3 regions of the Erythrobacter litoralis genome follow, and region 3 is predicted to be linked to each of the others. Evidence: predicted binding sites of a transcription regulator. Region 3 holds the regulator's gene; each other region holds the start of a gene.
The links. The regulator LexA, encoded in region 3, represses DNA repair genes until DNA is damaged. The targets are predictions, from matches to a motif close to GTTCCNCNCTTGTTCT.
Positions count from the first base shown of each region.

Region 1: a site for LexA is predicted at 1,692-1,707, ahead of recA (recombinase RecA). Genes of this name have one in related genera too.
Region 2: a site for LexA is predicted at 2,932-2,947, ahead of Ga0102493_RS08565 (putative DNA modification/repair radical SAM protein). Genes of this name have one in related genera too.

Region 1 is NZ_CP017057.1:1,322,448-1,327,227, forward strand. Features, by position in the region: gene Ga0102493_RS06270 (response regulator) at 1-1,663, shown strand, start outside; gene recA (recombinase RecA) at 1,796-2,860, shown strand; gene alaS (alanine--tRNA ligase) at 3,094-4,780, shown strand, end outside.
Region 2 is NZ_CP017057.1:1,791,364-1,796,143, forward strand. Features, by position in the region: gene Ga0102493_RS08555 (error-prone DNA polymerase) at 1-201, opposite strand, end outside; gene Ga0102493_RS08560 (UdgX family uracil-DNA binding protein) at 206-1,645, opposite strand; gene Ga0102493_RS08565 (putative DNA modification/repair radical SAM protein) at 1,666-2,907, opposite strand; gene Ga0102493_RS08570 (PilZ domain-containing protein) at 3,009-3,341, opposite strand; gene Ga0102493_RS08575 (DUF6504 family protein) at 3,404-4,780, opposite strand, start outside.
Region 3 is NZ_CP017057.1:1,560,855-1,565,634, reverse strand. Features, by position in the region: gene moaC (cyclic pyranopterin monophosphate synthase MoaC) at 12-503, shown strand; gene Ga0102493_RS07410 (molybdopterin molybdotransferase MoeA) at 503-1,723, shown strand; gene lexA (transcriptional repressor LexA) at 1,906-2,604, shown strand; gene Ga0102493_RS07400 (ComEC/Rec2 family competence protein) at 2,793-4,118, opposite strand; gene istA (IS21 family transposase) at 4,286-4,780, shown strand, end outside.

The sequences.
Region 1 (4,780 bases), 240 kb from region 3:
GCGCAAGAACGCGGCGAGCGGGCCCCCGGCGGGCGAGTCGCTGATGCTGCTGGTCGACAGCGGGGTCGGCATCGGCAACAGCTGGGACGGGGCGATGCAGGCGGGCGTCGCGCAGCTCGACGCGCTGCTCTCGCAGCTGCCGCTCGGCCTTGCGATGACCGATCGCGACGGGCGATTCCTGTTCGGCAACGAGGCCTTCCTGCGCTCTGTCGACCGCGAGGGCAGGGGGCTGCCGTCCTTCCCGACCGACCTCGTCGTGCGCGAGGACAAGGCCGCTCTCTCGGACGCGGTCCGGCGTCACGGGCGAGGCCCGGCGACCAGCGGCGACATGGCCGTGCGCCTCGTCTCCAGCCCCGAGGAGCCGGTCTCGATGGGCCTTGCCGGGGTGCGCGGGCTGGGCGAGGCGGCGGTGCTCATCAGCCTTGCCGATTCGACGCAGGAAAACCAGCTCAGGCGGCAGGTCGCGCAGGCCACCAAGATGCAGGCCGTGGGCCAGCTCGCCGGCGGGGTGGCGCACGATTTCAACAACGTGCTGACCGCCATCATCGGGACCTGCGATCTCATGCTGCTGCGCCATACTCCGGGCGACAGCGATTACGACGACATCCAGCAGATCCGCGCCAATTCCAACCGCGCCGCCTCGCTGACGCGGCAATTGCTCGCCTTTTCGCGCCAGCAGACCCTGCGCCCGGAAATCCTCCAATTGCCCGACGTGGTGAGCGAGGTGAACCCGCTCATCAAGCGGCTGCTCGGCGAGAAGATCACCTATTACGTCCAGCACGACCGCAATCTTGGTCCGGTACGGGCCGATCCGCAGCAACTCGAACAGGTCATCATGAACCTCGCGGTGAACGCGCGCGACGCGATCCAGTCGAGCGGGTCCGGCGTGGGCCGCATCTCGTTGCTCACCCGCAGCCTGCAGTCGAAGGAGGTGATCAAGCTCGGCAGCGAGATCCTGCCCGCGGCCGATTACACCGTGCTGATCGTGCAGGACACCGGAGGCGGCATCCCGCCCCACGTCCTGCCCAAGCTGTTCGAGCCGTTCTTCACCACAAAGGAGCAGGGCAAGGGCACCGGGCTCGGTCTTTCCACCGCCTATGGCATCGTCAAGCAATCGGGCGGCTTCATCTTCGCCGACAACGTGCTCGACAGGGAGGGACGGCCCACCGGCGCGCGCTTCACGATCTATTTCCCGGTCCATCGCGGAGAACTGCCGAAGAAGCGCGAGGCGCCTGAGCCTGCGGGTTCGTCCGAATGGTCGGTCGGTGGGCGCATCCTGCTGGTCGAGGACGAGGACATGGTCCGCGCCGTCGCCGAACGCGCGCTGGCCCGCGCCGGATACGAAGTCACCGCCTGTTCCGGCGGCGAGGAGGGGCTCGAGGCGCTCGGCGCGCAGGGGGAAGCCGAGCCGTTCGATCTCGTGGTCAGCGATGTCGTCATGCCCGGCATGGACGGCCCTGCCATGGTCCGCGAGATCCGGGCACGCCATCCCGACATCCCGGTGCTGTTCATGTCCGGCTATGCCGAGGAACAGCTGCGCAAGGACATCGACATTCCCGACATGCACTTCATCGCCAAGCCGTTCAGCGTGGCGTCGATATCGGACAAGGTCGCAGGCGTGATGCGATCCGCGCGCAACACTCGCGCCGGTGCTTCCGGGTAGGATTTCGACAGGCGCGAAGATAAATCTCGTTCCCTACTTGTTCCATGAGAACAAATGGGATACATCCTTCGTCAGGAAAGGGCTGGTCGAAAACTACCCGGTCACCCCTAGGCAAGCGAAGGAGTGCGTGCGATGGCTACCCAACTCAAGCTGGTAGAGAAGGAAAAGGACGTGGACCGCCAAAAGGCACTCGACGCTGCGCTGGCCCAGATCGACCGGGCATTCGGCAAGGGTTCGGCGATGAAGCTGGGCCAGAAGGAAGCGATGCAGGTGGAAGCGATCTCCACCGGTTCGCTCGGGCTCGACATCGCGCTGGGCGTGGGCGGCCTGCCCAAGGGCCGGGTGATCGAGGTCTATGGCCCCGAAAGCTCGGGCAAGACGACGCTTGCCCTCCATGTCATCGCCGAAGCGCAGAAGGCGGGCGGGACCGCGGCCTTCGTCGATGCCGAACACGCGCTCGACCCGGTCTATGCCAAGAAGCTGGGCGTCGACATCGAGGAACTGATCGTCTCGCAGCCCGATACCGGCGAACAGGCGCTCGAAATCACCGATACGCTGGTGCGCTCCAACGCGATCGACGTGCTGGTGGTCGATTCGGTCGCCGCTCTCGTCCCCCGGGCGGAGATCGAGGGCGAGATGGGCGATTCGCATGTCGGCTTGCAGGCGCGCCTCATGTCGCAGTCCCTGCGCAAGCTGACCGGCTCGATCAACCGGTCCAAGTGCATGGTGATCTTCATCAACCAGCTGCGCATGAAGATCGGCGTGATGTACGGCAATCCGGAGACGACTACGGGCGGCAACGCGCTCAAGTTCTACGCCTCGGTCCGCCTCGACATCCGCCGCACCGGCCAGATCAAGGACCGCGACGAGGTGATCGGCAATTCGACCCGCGTGAAAGTGGTCAAGAACAAGGTCGCGCCCCCTTTCAAGCAGGTCGAATTCGACATCATGTATGGCGAGGGCATCTCCAAGATTGGAGAGATCCTCGACCTGGGCGTGAAGGCGGGCATCGTCGAGAAGTCGGGCAGCTGGTTCTCCTACGACAGCATCCGCATCGGCCAGGGCCGTGAGAATGCGAAGACCTATCTTAAGGAAAATCCCGAGGTCTGCGACAGGCTTGAAGCGGCGATTCGCGGCAAGACCGATGAAGTCGCCGAGGAGATGATGACGGGTCCGGACGCCGAATCCGAAGATTGATCGGGCGAACGCCTGCGCAGCAGGGCTGCGCGGCGGACACGTTTCCCGGAATTTGGTGAACCGGCGCCGGTCCCGAGCCCTTTTTGAGGGCAGGGACGGGCGCCGGTTTTTTCTTGCCGTCATTCACCTCCCGATCGCCCGGCAAAGCGCGGCTTGCCGCCCGGCTCCGCATTGCCTAACTGCCGGTTCATGAAAACGCCCCTTTCCCGCAGCCTCCCGCGAAACGAACGCCCATGACGTCGACCAACGAAATCCGCCGCTCCTTCCTCGACTATTTCGGCAAGGCCGGTCACGAACAGGTCCAGAGCGCGCCGCTCGTTCCCTACAACGATCCGACGCTGATGTTCGTCAATGCGGGCATGGTGCCGTTCAAGAACGTATTCACCGGGCTCGAAACGCCGCCGGGCCCGCGCGCGACCTCTGCGCAGAAATGCGTGCGCGCCGGGGGCAAGCACAACGATCTCGACAATGTCGGCTACACGGCTCGGCATCACACCTTCTTCGAGATGCTCGGCAATTTTTCCTTCGGCGACTATTTCAAGGCCGAGGCGATCGAACATGCCTGGACCCTGCTTACCCGCGAATGGGGGCTGCCGGCGGAGAAACTGACGGCGACCGTCTATCACGACGATGACGAGGCCTTCGACCTGTGGCGCCGGATCGCAGGCCTTCCCGAAGAACGCATCATCCGCATTGCGACGTCGGACAATTTCTGGTCGATGGGCGAAACCGGTCCTTGCGGGCCGTGTTCGGAAATCTTCTACGACCATGGCGATCACATCTTCGGCGGGCCTCCCGGATCGCCCGATGAGGACGGCGACCGCTTCGTCGAGATCTGGAACCTCGTCTTCATGCAGTTCGACCAGCAGGCCGACGGCACCCGCCGCGACCTGCCGAGCCCATCGATCGACACCGGCATGGGGATCGAGCGCATCGCCGCCGTCCTCCAGGGCGTGCACGACAATTATGATACCGACACCTTCAAGGCACTGATCGCGGCTTCGGAAAGCCTCACCGGCGTGGCCGCCCAGGGTGAGCACACCGCCTCGCACAGGGTGATCGCCGATCACCTGCGCTCGACCTCGTTCCTGATGGCCGATGGCGTGCTGCCGTCGAACGAGGGGCGCGGATACGTGCTGCGGCGCATCATGCGCCGCGCGATGCGCCACGCCCATCTGCTCGGCGCGGAAAAGCCGCTGATGCACAGGCTCGTGGGGCATCTCGTCACCGAGATGGGGCAGGCCTATCCCGAACTCGTCCGCGGGCAGGCGCTGATCGAGGAAGTCCTGCAGCGCGAGGAGACGCAGTTCAGGAAGACGCTGGAGAAGGGTCTCAAGCTGCTCGACGAAGCGACCGGCGACATCGAAGAAGGCGGCGAGCTCGACGGCGAGACCGCGTTCAAGCTCTACGACACGTACGGCTTTCCCTACGACCTGACCGAAGACGCGCTGCGTGCGCGCGGGCTCGGGGTCGACCGCGAGGGCTTCGACGAGGCGATGGCCCGGCAGAAAAAGGCCGCGCGCGCCGCATGGAAGGGCTCGGGCGAGGCCGCGTCGGGCGAAATCTGGTTCGACATCGCCGAGCGCGAGGGCGCGAGCGAATTCACCGGCTATGCCGCGACCACCGGGGAAGGCCGCGTCGTGGCGATCCTCAAGGACGGCGCCGAGGTCGAAACCGCGAAGGCGGGCGAGGACGTGGTGATCCTTACCAACCAGACGCCCTTTTACGGCGAGAGCGGCGGACAGACCGGCGATACCGGCACGATCTCGACCCCGGCGGGCCTGCGCGCCAGTGTGACCGATACCAGCAAGCCGCTCGGCCGGCTCCACGCGCATCATGCGACGATCGAAGCGGGCGAGGTCGCTCTCGGCGACAACGTGCAACTCGACGTCGATGCCGATCGCCGGACGAAGATCCGGG
Region 2 (4,780 bases), 230 kb from region 3:
GTTGGCATCGGCGATCCCGATGGCATCGTAACCGAGGGAGCGCGCGGTCAGGACGAGGTCGACCGCGTCCGACGCGCCGCGCAGGAAGCTGAAGCAGGAGACCAGCCCCAGTTCGACGAAGGGTGCGCGCGGCGGGGTCTCGATAAGGTCGGGATCGACCTCGAGCCGGCGTTTTTCGGGCGTGAGCGGGGCCTCGGGCACGAGGCTAGGCCCCGAGTTCCGCGAGCCGCTCCTTCACCGCGGCAAGGTCGGCGGCGAACAGCGCCGCCTGTTTCTCGCGCGCGTCCCCGTCGAGGCGCAGCAGGTAGGAGGGATGCGCCGTCACCCACAGCTCCGCCCCGCCCTCGAGCGGCATTGGTTCGCCGCGAACTTTCGAGATGCTCACCGTCCTGCCGAGCAGCCCGCGCGCCGCGCTCGCCCCCAGCGCGAGGATCACGCGCGGCTTGACGAGATCGCGCTCCGCCTCAAGCCACCAGCGGCAGGTGTCGATCTCCTTGGCCGCCGGAGACTGATGCAGGCGGCGCTTGCCCCGGGGGACATATTTGAAATGCTTGACCGCATTGGTCACGTAGGCCTCGCCCCGGTCGATCCCGGCACGCTCCAGATATTCGTCGAGCAATTGCCCCGCCGGCCCGACGAAAGGCCGGCCCTTCACATCCTCCTGGTCGCCCGGCTGTTCGCCGACGATCATCAGCGGAGCGGTGCGCGGGCCTTCGCCCATCACGGCGCGGTTTTCGAGTTCGCCGATGGGGCAGGCGCGGCAGCGGGCGATCGCCTCGCCCACGGCGTCCAGCGTTCCGGGCTTGTCGCCCATGTCCTTGCCGCCGGTCTCGACCATCTGCGCTTCCCTCGCCTGCGCGCCGGCGATGAGATCGGGGATCAGCGCCGCCTCTGGCAGGTTCTTCCAGTACTTGCGCGGCATTTCGGAGAGCATCGCCCCGACCTTCAATCGCGCGGGATTGAATATGGAAGCGTAATAGGAGCGCCACAGTTCCTCGACCGGGTCGCCGCCCGGCGCATCGCCGCGCCGCGCCGGGCCGCTTTCGCGCATGGTTTCGCCGTCCCAGTGGATGCAGCCCCTCGGCGTCAGGATCGACCAGTTCATGTTGGCGAAGCGGCGCATGAAGAAGCCCGCCTCGGCGCGCACGATGTGGTGATCGGGCTCGAACCAGGCGACGTAGTGTTCGGCGCCGCCTTCGGCCTCCACGACGCGGAAACGGACGAAGGCGTGCATCTTGTGCGCGTCGCGCCGCACCGCCTTGTCGAGTTCCTCGATCCGGCGCACGTCCGCGTCGGCCTTGTCCTCCATCGCGCGGGGGTTGGACTGGAGCCGCCAGAGCATCCGGTAGAGGAGGCCGAAACGCGCCGGATCGGAATGGAGCGCGGCCTTGCGCGCGAGCTGGAGGAAACGCTTGCTGGCGCGCACCTCGCGCGCGTACTCTGGCGAGACGGGCAGGCGGCGCTCGCCACGGGAGGGGCCTTCGGCGGCGAACAGGTCGCCCGTTCCGCCCGGCTCCACCCAGCTGACCCGGTCGGGCGGCACGTCGCACTGGATCAGCCCCCGCGCCCGTTCGCGCCAGAAGGCGAAATCGTCGGGCTCGGGCAGGTTGACGACGTAATGCGCTCCCAAAGACACATTTTGCATCGAAGGTTTCGGGGCCACCATCAGAACAGCTCCAGCTGTTCCTGCCGGGGCGCGAGCAGGCTGCGCAGGTCCGCCCGGTCGGTGAGCCGCGTCGGCCGCCAGTCGGCCGCGACGAGGAACGGCCGCACCTTGGCGATGGACTGGGTCAGTCGCGCAAGATCGTCCAGGCGCAAGGTGCGATGTCGCCGCGCGGCGAGGATCTTCGCCACCGCCTTCGTCCCCAGCCCCGGCACGCGCAGCAATTCCTCGCGGCTGGCGCGGTTGACATCGACCGGGAAACGCTCGCGGAATTTCAATGCCCAGGCGAGCTTGGGGTCGATGTCGAGCGGGAGGTTCCCATCCGCCTCCGCCGCCTGCGCGACCTCGCCGGGTGCATAGCCGTAAAAGCGCATCAGCCAGTCCGACTGGTAGAGCCGGTGTTCGCGGATCAGCGGCGGGCGCTTCAACGGCAGCACGGCGGAGGCATCGGGGATCGGCGAGAAGGCGCTGTAATAGACCCGGCGCAGGCCGAAATTGCCGTAAAGCGCGCTCGCCCGGCCCATGATGTCGACATCGCTCGCCCCGTCCGCGCCGACGATCATCTGGGTCGATTGCCCCGCCGGCGCAAAACGCGGCGCGTGGCGAAAGCGTTTCCGCTCGTCCTTCGCCTGGAGGATGCGCGACTTCGTGCGGTCCATCGCGCCTTCGATCTGGCGGGCGTTCTTGTCCGGCGCGAGCCGGGTGAGGCCGCTGTCGGTGGGCAGTTCGACATTGATCGAGACACGGTCGGCGTAAAGCCCTGCCTCATGGATCAGTTCGGCATCGGCTTCGGGAATGGTCTTGAGATGGATGTAGCCGCGAAAATCGTGCTCCTCACGCAGGATGCGCGCGGCCTCGATCAGCTGGTCCATCGTGTGGTTCGCGCTTTTCACGATGCCGGAGGAGAGGAACAGCCCCTCGATGTAATTGCGCCTGTAGAACGACAGCGTGAGGTCGGCGACCTCCTGCGGGGTGAAGCGCGCGCGGGCTACGTTCGAGCTCTTGCGGTTGATGCAGTAATGACAGTCGAAGATGCAGTGATTGGTCAGCAGGATCTTCAATAGCGAGATGCAGCGGCCATCGGGGGCATAGGCGTGGCATATCCCCATTCCCTCGGTCGAGCCGACGCCTTTCCCGCCGACCGAATTCTTCTTCGCCGTGCCGGACGAGGCGCAGGACGCATCGTACTTGGCCGCGTCGGCGAGGATTTCGAGTTTCTGTCTGAGCGAAAGCTGCTGGGCCATAGGAACCTGGAGGAACACCTGAATGTTCCTTATATGTTCCTGCGCGATGCGGCTCCAGTGCTTTCTTTGCAAGTCGGGCCGGCTGGCCCCGGCGAACCGGATCAGAGACGGCGCCGGGCGTCGTCATCCTCATGCGCGTCCGATGCGCCCTGCATCTTGCACAGGTAATCGAGCACCGCGCTGTGCATTTCGCCTTCGAAGGCGACGCCCGCTTCCTTGCCCTCGACCCAGGCGACGACGCCGAGCGGGGCGTTGATCCCGCCGACCTTCATCACCACCCGGTCACCGATGCTGGCAAAGCCGAGACCGCCGCGAATCTTGCAGCCGCCTTCGGAAATGTCGAGCAGGTCGACATAGACCGGGCGCGAACGCACGCGGCCGCGAACGACGAGGCTGAGCGGTCGGCGCTCGGTGGAGCGAGGGATCGAATGCATGTTCATCGCCCCTTTCGGTTAATCCATAAACTTTAATGAATGGCTACGCAGTCCCCTCGGGCTCAGGTGCACAGGCCCTGCAAAAACCAGTCGGGCGCGTGTCCTTCGCGGTCCTTGCCGCGCCCGTCCCCGGCGATGCCGTGGCGGTAGATCCAGTATCGCCGCCCGGCATCGTCCTCGATCCGGTAATAATCGCGCAGCCGCGCGCTCGAACGTTCGCGCCACCATTCGGGAGCGATCCGCTCCGGCCCCTCGACCCGGGCGACCTCGCGCACTTGCCCACGCCAGCGAAATCGCTGGGGAAAGCCGTCGGGCGAGGCATAGAGCACCGCGATCCGCTCAGGACGATCGAGCAGCTTCAAAGGCCGCTGGTGGAATTCGAGCAGACCCTGAGCGGGAGGGACGGGTTCAAGCGGTCCCTGCCAGCCTGTCGCGCGTTCGGGCAGGTGGCTCGCGCGGGGGACCGGGCGACGCACCGCCTCCGCCCCGAGCCGCACGGTCAGCCGGTCGATGCAGGCCGCGAGCGAGGTGCCGCGCTGCTGCGCCGATTGTTCGATATCGCCCTGTTCGAGCGCGAGCGGTTCGGTCCAGCTGGCGGTGAGGCGCACGGTCTCGACCCCGAAGCCCGCATCGACATCGTCGAGTTTCCGGCCGAACAGGCGGATGACATGATCGGGATCGCGCGTCGCGGCGGCGAGTTCGAGCCGGCGCACGATCACCTCGCCATCGACCCGCCACAGCCCGATCTCGAGCCGCCGCGCACCCTCGCCCCGCCCTTCGAGCTCACGCGCCATGTCCTGCGCCAGATCGGCAAGCACCCGGTCGAGCAGGTCGCGGTGGCGGATCGGCTCGACAAGGCGGCGCTGGACGAGCGGCATGGCGCGCGCCGCGACCGGCAGGAGCGGTTCGGGCACGCGGCCGAGCAGCTGGTCGAGCCGGATGAGCGGATTGGCGGCGGGCGATTTGCGATTGCGGAAACGGCGCTGGATCGCATCGCGCGAGGCGGCTTCGCTCTCACCATCGGCACCGCTGCCCGCCACCCCCGCAAGCTCGCCGAGGCGCTTGAGGCCGAGCCGGCGCAGCACGGTCAGCACGTCGTCGTCGAGCCGCAATGCCGCCACCGGCAGCTCGGCGAGCCGGGCGAGGAGGTCGTCCTCGGGGCGGGCGATGCTGCGCACAGGCCCGTAATGGGCGAGCGCCCAGGCCGCCCCCGCTGTCGGCGCGATGGCGCTGCGCACTGCAAGGCCGCGCGTGGTGCAGGCCGTCTCGACATCGGCGAGCAGCCTTGCCTCCCCGCCGAACAGGTGCGCGACCGCGGTCACGTCGACCAGCACGCCGTCGGGCGCATCAAGCGCGCTCCACGGCCCCCAGCGCCGCGCCCACAGGGCGAGCTTTTCGAGGAAGGCGAGGTCGCCCGCCGGGTCCGCCGGGGCGGTGCG
Region 3 (4,780 bases):
GAGCCGAAGATATGAGCGAAAACTCAAGCCGTCTCACGCATCTGGGAGATGACGGCGCAGCGCGGATGGTCGATGTGGGGGGCAAGCAGTCAAGCAATCGGGTCGCGGTGGCATCGGGCCGCATCGCGATGTCTGCTCAAGCTCTTGCAGCGATACGCGGGGGCGAGGCGCCCAAGGGCGATGTCCTCGCGGCCGCGCGCATCGCAGGCATCATGGCAGCCAAGCGCACGGGCGAGTTGATCCCGCTTTGCCACCCCCTTGCCCTCGATGCGATGACGGTCGAGTTCGACTTCGAGGAAAACGCGATCCGCGCTACCGGTACCGCTTCGCTGACCGGCAGGACCGGGGTCGAGATGGAAGCGATGGTCGCGGTCTCGGTCGCTTTGCTGACGATCTACGACATGGCGAAATCGATCGACAAGGCGATGGTCATTGGCGAGGTCCGCCTGCTCGAGAAGCAGGGCGGCAAGAGCGGCCACTGGCGTGCACCCGGGAGCGATTGATGAACGGCCCGCTTGCCCTGGAGGAAGCGCAGGAACGATTGCTTGCACTCGCTCCACCCGTTCGCATCGAGGAGGTGTCTGTCGACCAAGCGCACGGGCGAGTGCTCGCCGTCGACCTCCGGGCCGCGCGCACGCAGCCTCCGGCCGACCTTTCCGCGATGGATGGATATGCGCTGAGCGCCGACGCCGACGCTCACAGCGACAGCGGCAGCGGACCGTGGCGAATTGTCGGCGAGAGCCGCGCCGGGGTGCCGTTCGGCGGCGCGCTCGGCCCCGGAGAAGCGGTCCGCATCTCCACCGGTGCCCACATGCCCGAGGGTGCCGACCGGGTTCTGCTGCAGGAGGATGCGAGCGTTGAGGAGGCAACCTTGCGGGCCGGGGAAATTCCGCCGCCGGGACGTCATGTGAGGAAACGCGGCTTCGATTTTGAGGAAGGCGCGCAGGTGCTCTCGGCAGGCTCCATGCTCGGCCCGGCGCAGATCGCGCTCGCGATCGCCGCCGGCCATGCGAGTTGCATGGTCGCCGCCGTGCCGCGCATCGCGGTGCTCGACAGCGGAGACGAATTGGTGCGAGATCCAACGCGATGCGGGCCGGGCCAGATACCTGCCTCGAACGGCCCGATGCTCGCCGCACAGCTCGCTCCCCTCGGCGTGCGCGCGGCCCGGCTCGGTCCCGTCGCCGATGATATGGAAGCGCTCGCCCGGGCGCTGTCGCAGGCCGAGCAAGCCGATATCCTCGTTACCAGCGGCGGCGCCTCAGTCGGCGATCACGACCTACTTCAGGACGCTCTGAAACGCTGGGGGGCTGACATCGCATTCTGGAAGGTGGCGATCAAGCCGGGCAAGCCGCTGCTTGTCGCAACCCGTGACCGCCCGGATGCACCGCCGCAAGTGATCGTCGGGCTTCCCGGCAATCCCGTTTCGAGCTTCGTCACAGCGTTCCTGTTCGTCCTACCGCTGGTTCGCGCTGCGATGGGCGCTGCCGAGCCGCTGCCGCATTCCCTTTCGGTCCGCACGAGGGAAGACCTTCCGCCCGGCGGCAAACGCCGCGAATTCCTGCGCGCCGTCATGGAAGGGCAGCAGGTCCGGCGCTGCGCTACTCAGGATTCAAGCGCACTCATGGCTCTCGCCGGAGCGGATTGCCTGATCGACCGCCCCGCCGGGGCCGATCCGGTCGAGGCCGGAGAGGAAGTGTCGGTCTGGTCACTGCGAACCGGCTGAAAAGTCCAACTCTTGCGCGGTCAAGCGTCTTGACTTGCATTGCCGAGTTTCCTATTCGTTCCGCATTCGTTCACCTTTTCGGTGGCGAAAGCACGCGCAACGCACCAGTCAATCGGTGCCTCTTGCAGTTGCGTCTTTTCAGCATCCGCACCCATTGCGGATGCACCCGTGGGAGAATCCGCATGCTGACCGCAAAGCAGCACGAACTGATCCGCTTTATCCAGCAGAGGCTGGAAGAAACCGGCGTTTCGCCCAGTTTCGAGGAGATGAAGGAAGCGCTGGACCTCAAGAGCAAGTCGGGGGTTCACCGCCTGATTTCAGCGCTTGAGGAACGCGGCTTCATCCGCCGGTTGCCCAACCGTGCGCGCGCACTTGAAGTGATCCGACAGCCCGAAGATGCCGTGCCCGCCTCGCGCGGCGCTGCCGGGCTCGATGCGGCGAACGATGCAGTGGCCTCGGTTTCGCGCACGCTGCGCGACGCTCCGGAACCTGCCAATGACGTGATCGAGATCCCGCTCCATGGCCGGATCGCCGCGGGCGCCCCGATCGAGGCACTCGAGGGGCAGAACTCGCTCCCCGTACCCGCGGCCCTGCTCGGTCCGGGTGAACACTACGCGCTTGAAGTATCCGGCGATTCGATGATCGAGGCCGGCATCTTCGACGGCGATTTCGCGCTCGTAAAGCGAACCGACACGGCACGTGACGGGGAGATCGTGGTGGCGCTGGTGCGCGGCGAGGAAGCGACGTTGAAATACCTCCACAAGGATGGCGGGGCAGTCCGGCTCGATCCGGCCAATGCTGCATATGCACCGCAAGTCTACCGGTCCGAGGAAGTGCAGGTCCAGGGCAGGCTTGCCGGGTTGCTGCGACGCTATCACTAGGACCGGGAACTCCTGACACGGTGACATGGCGGTTTGCTGTTGCCCGCCAGAAGTCCCGCTGCTTCGTGAATGGCCGTGTTGGCAGGTGGCCAATCGGTCCCTGTTTCATGCAGCGTCCGCGTGCCGATTGTCGAAATCGGCACGCGGCTCTTCTTTGAAGCCTGCTTTGGGCGCCGGGAGCAAGGTGGTCAATCGCGCTCGCCGCGCCACCATCCGTGTTGGCCCTGCCCTTCGGCGACGCTCGTCATGCGGCCCTCATCAAGGTCGAGCGCAAGGCCGCCGCTTCGCAAAAGCAGCTTGCGGTCCGCCTTGAGCCAGGCGGGACGGCAGGAGCGTGGCAGAAACCTGTCGGCCACAACGATATCGGCCTGTGCGCAGGCCGCGGCGAGCCTGCGCTCCTCGATCCGGTCGCGATTGCGGGCCATCATGAGAGTCCAGGTCCGCCCGCCGCGCTCGATCCCGATCACGCAGAACGACCGGGAACATCGCGCGCCGGGCCACTCGGCAAGGGGGATCGGTTCGGCGGTGACGCTGGCGAGTTCAAGCAGGTTGTCGCGGCTGTAGGACGAGCGGGTATCCCGTAGGGAAAGCAGTCGGCGTTCCCCTTCCGGCGTTACCATGGTGATGCCGACATGACGGCCTTCGCGGCCGATGAGGATGTCCGGAATGGGGGTCGCGATCAGCATGACAGTGGCGAGCGCAGCAGGCGCGAGGCCCAGCAGCCGCGCCCGCCCGGTCCACAATGCGAGCCACAAGCCGCCGGCGGTGAAAAGTGCGATCGTCAGCCCGTCCATCTGCGGCATCAGCTTGACAGCGCCGGGCTGGCTTGCGGTGAAATGGGCAATGGCGAGGAGAAGGTCGAGCGATGCCTCCACCAGGTACCAGACTGGCGCTCCGAGACCGGCGAGATCGAGCAGGAGCGCCAGCGCGATCAGAGGCATCGATACGAATGTAACGAGCGGGATGGCGATCACATTGGCGATTGCGCCGTACAATCCTGCCCTGTGGAAATGATAGAGGACGATCGGCATCAGTGCGATTTCGATCACCAGGCCGGTGATGAACAGCATCGCGACGCGCCTTCCGGTGTGCTGCCACCATGGCTCCTCGCGCGGGGCGAGGAAGGCCCTTATCGGCTGCGAAGTGTGTAAGGCGACGATTGCGAGCACGGCGCAGAAGCTCATCTGGAAACTCGGTCCGATTACGCTCTCAGGCCACAGCAGCATGACGACGAGAGCGGCCGCGGCGACCATTCGCAGCGAAAGCGCATCGCGGCCCATTGCCAGCGCGATCAGGACCAGCAATGCGGCGACACAGCTTCGCACGGTGGGAACCTGGGCCCCCGTCAGCAAGGTGTAGGCGACGCCGGCCAGCGCGCCTGCACCTGCTGCAAGGACCGGCAGGCGGGCGCGCAGGGCTATCGCCGGAAACAGCGCGAGCAGCTTCAGCGCGGCGAGATAGGCGGCTGCGATCACCGCGCTGACATGCAACCCGCTGATGGTGTCGCGCGACAATCAGGATGAGAAAGCGCGACAATCAAGATGAGAATCCGGTGTGGGGGAACCGGCGCAGGGCGTAGCCCGTAGCCGGTTCCCCCACACCGGGGCGCCCTTTGCTGGGCTGCCGAGATGATCGCGGTGTCAGGTATGGTTGGGTTTTCCTTCTGCGGAGGACCTGCCGTGTGCCTGGCCGTCACATAACCGATCATCAGATGAGGCTGTTCATGACATTGAGGAAAGATCACTCGGTAGCGCAGGCTGCGGTGAAGGCCGGGATGAGTCCCGCGACGGGCTATCGGCTGTTGCAGGATCCGCAGCGGCCGTTGCAGACGAAAGCGCCGCGCGGGCGGCGGCGTCCCGATCCGCTGGCAGGATACTTTGACGAGGAGGTCGTGCCGTTGCTGGAAGCAGCGCCCGGGCTTCGTCCGATCGCGATCTTCGAGGAGCTGCGCCGCCGGCATGGCAGCCTGCCGTTTGCGCGCCGGACGCTCGAGCGACGGATCAGGGCCTGGCGTGCGCTGCATGGGCCCGAACGCGAGGTCATCTTCCGGCAGTTGCATGAGCCTGGCAGACTTGGCCTGTCGGACTTTACCGATATGGGCGATTTTGATGTCACGGTCGCCGGCGTGCCGCTTGAGCACATGCTCTATCACTTCCGGCTGACCTATGGCGGGTTC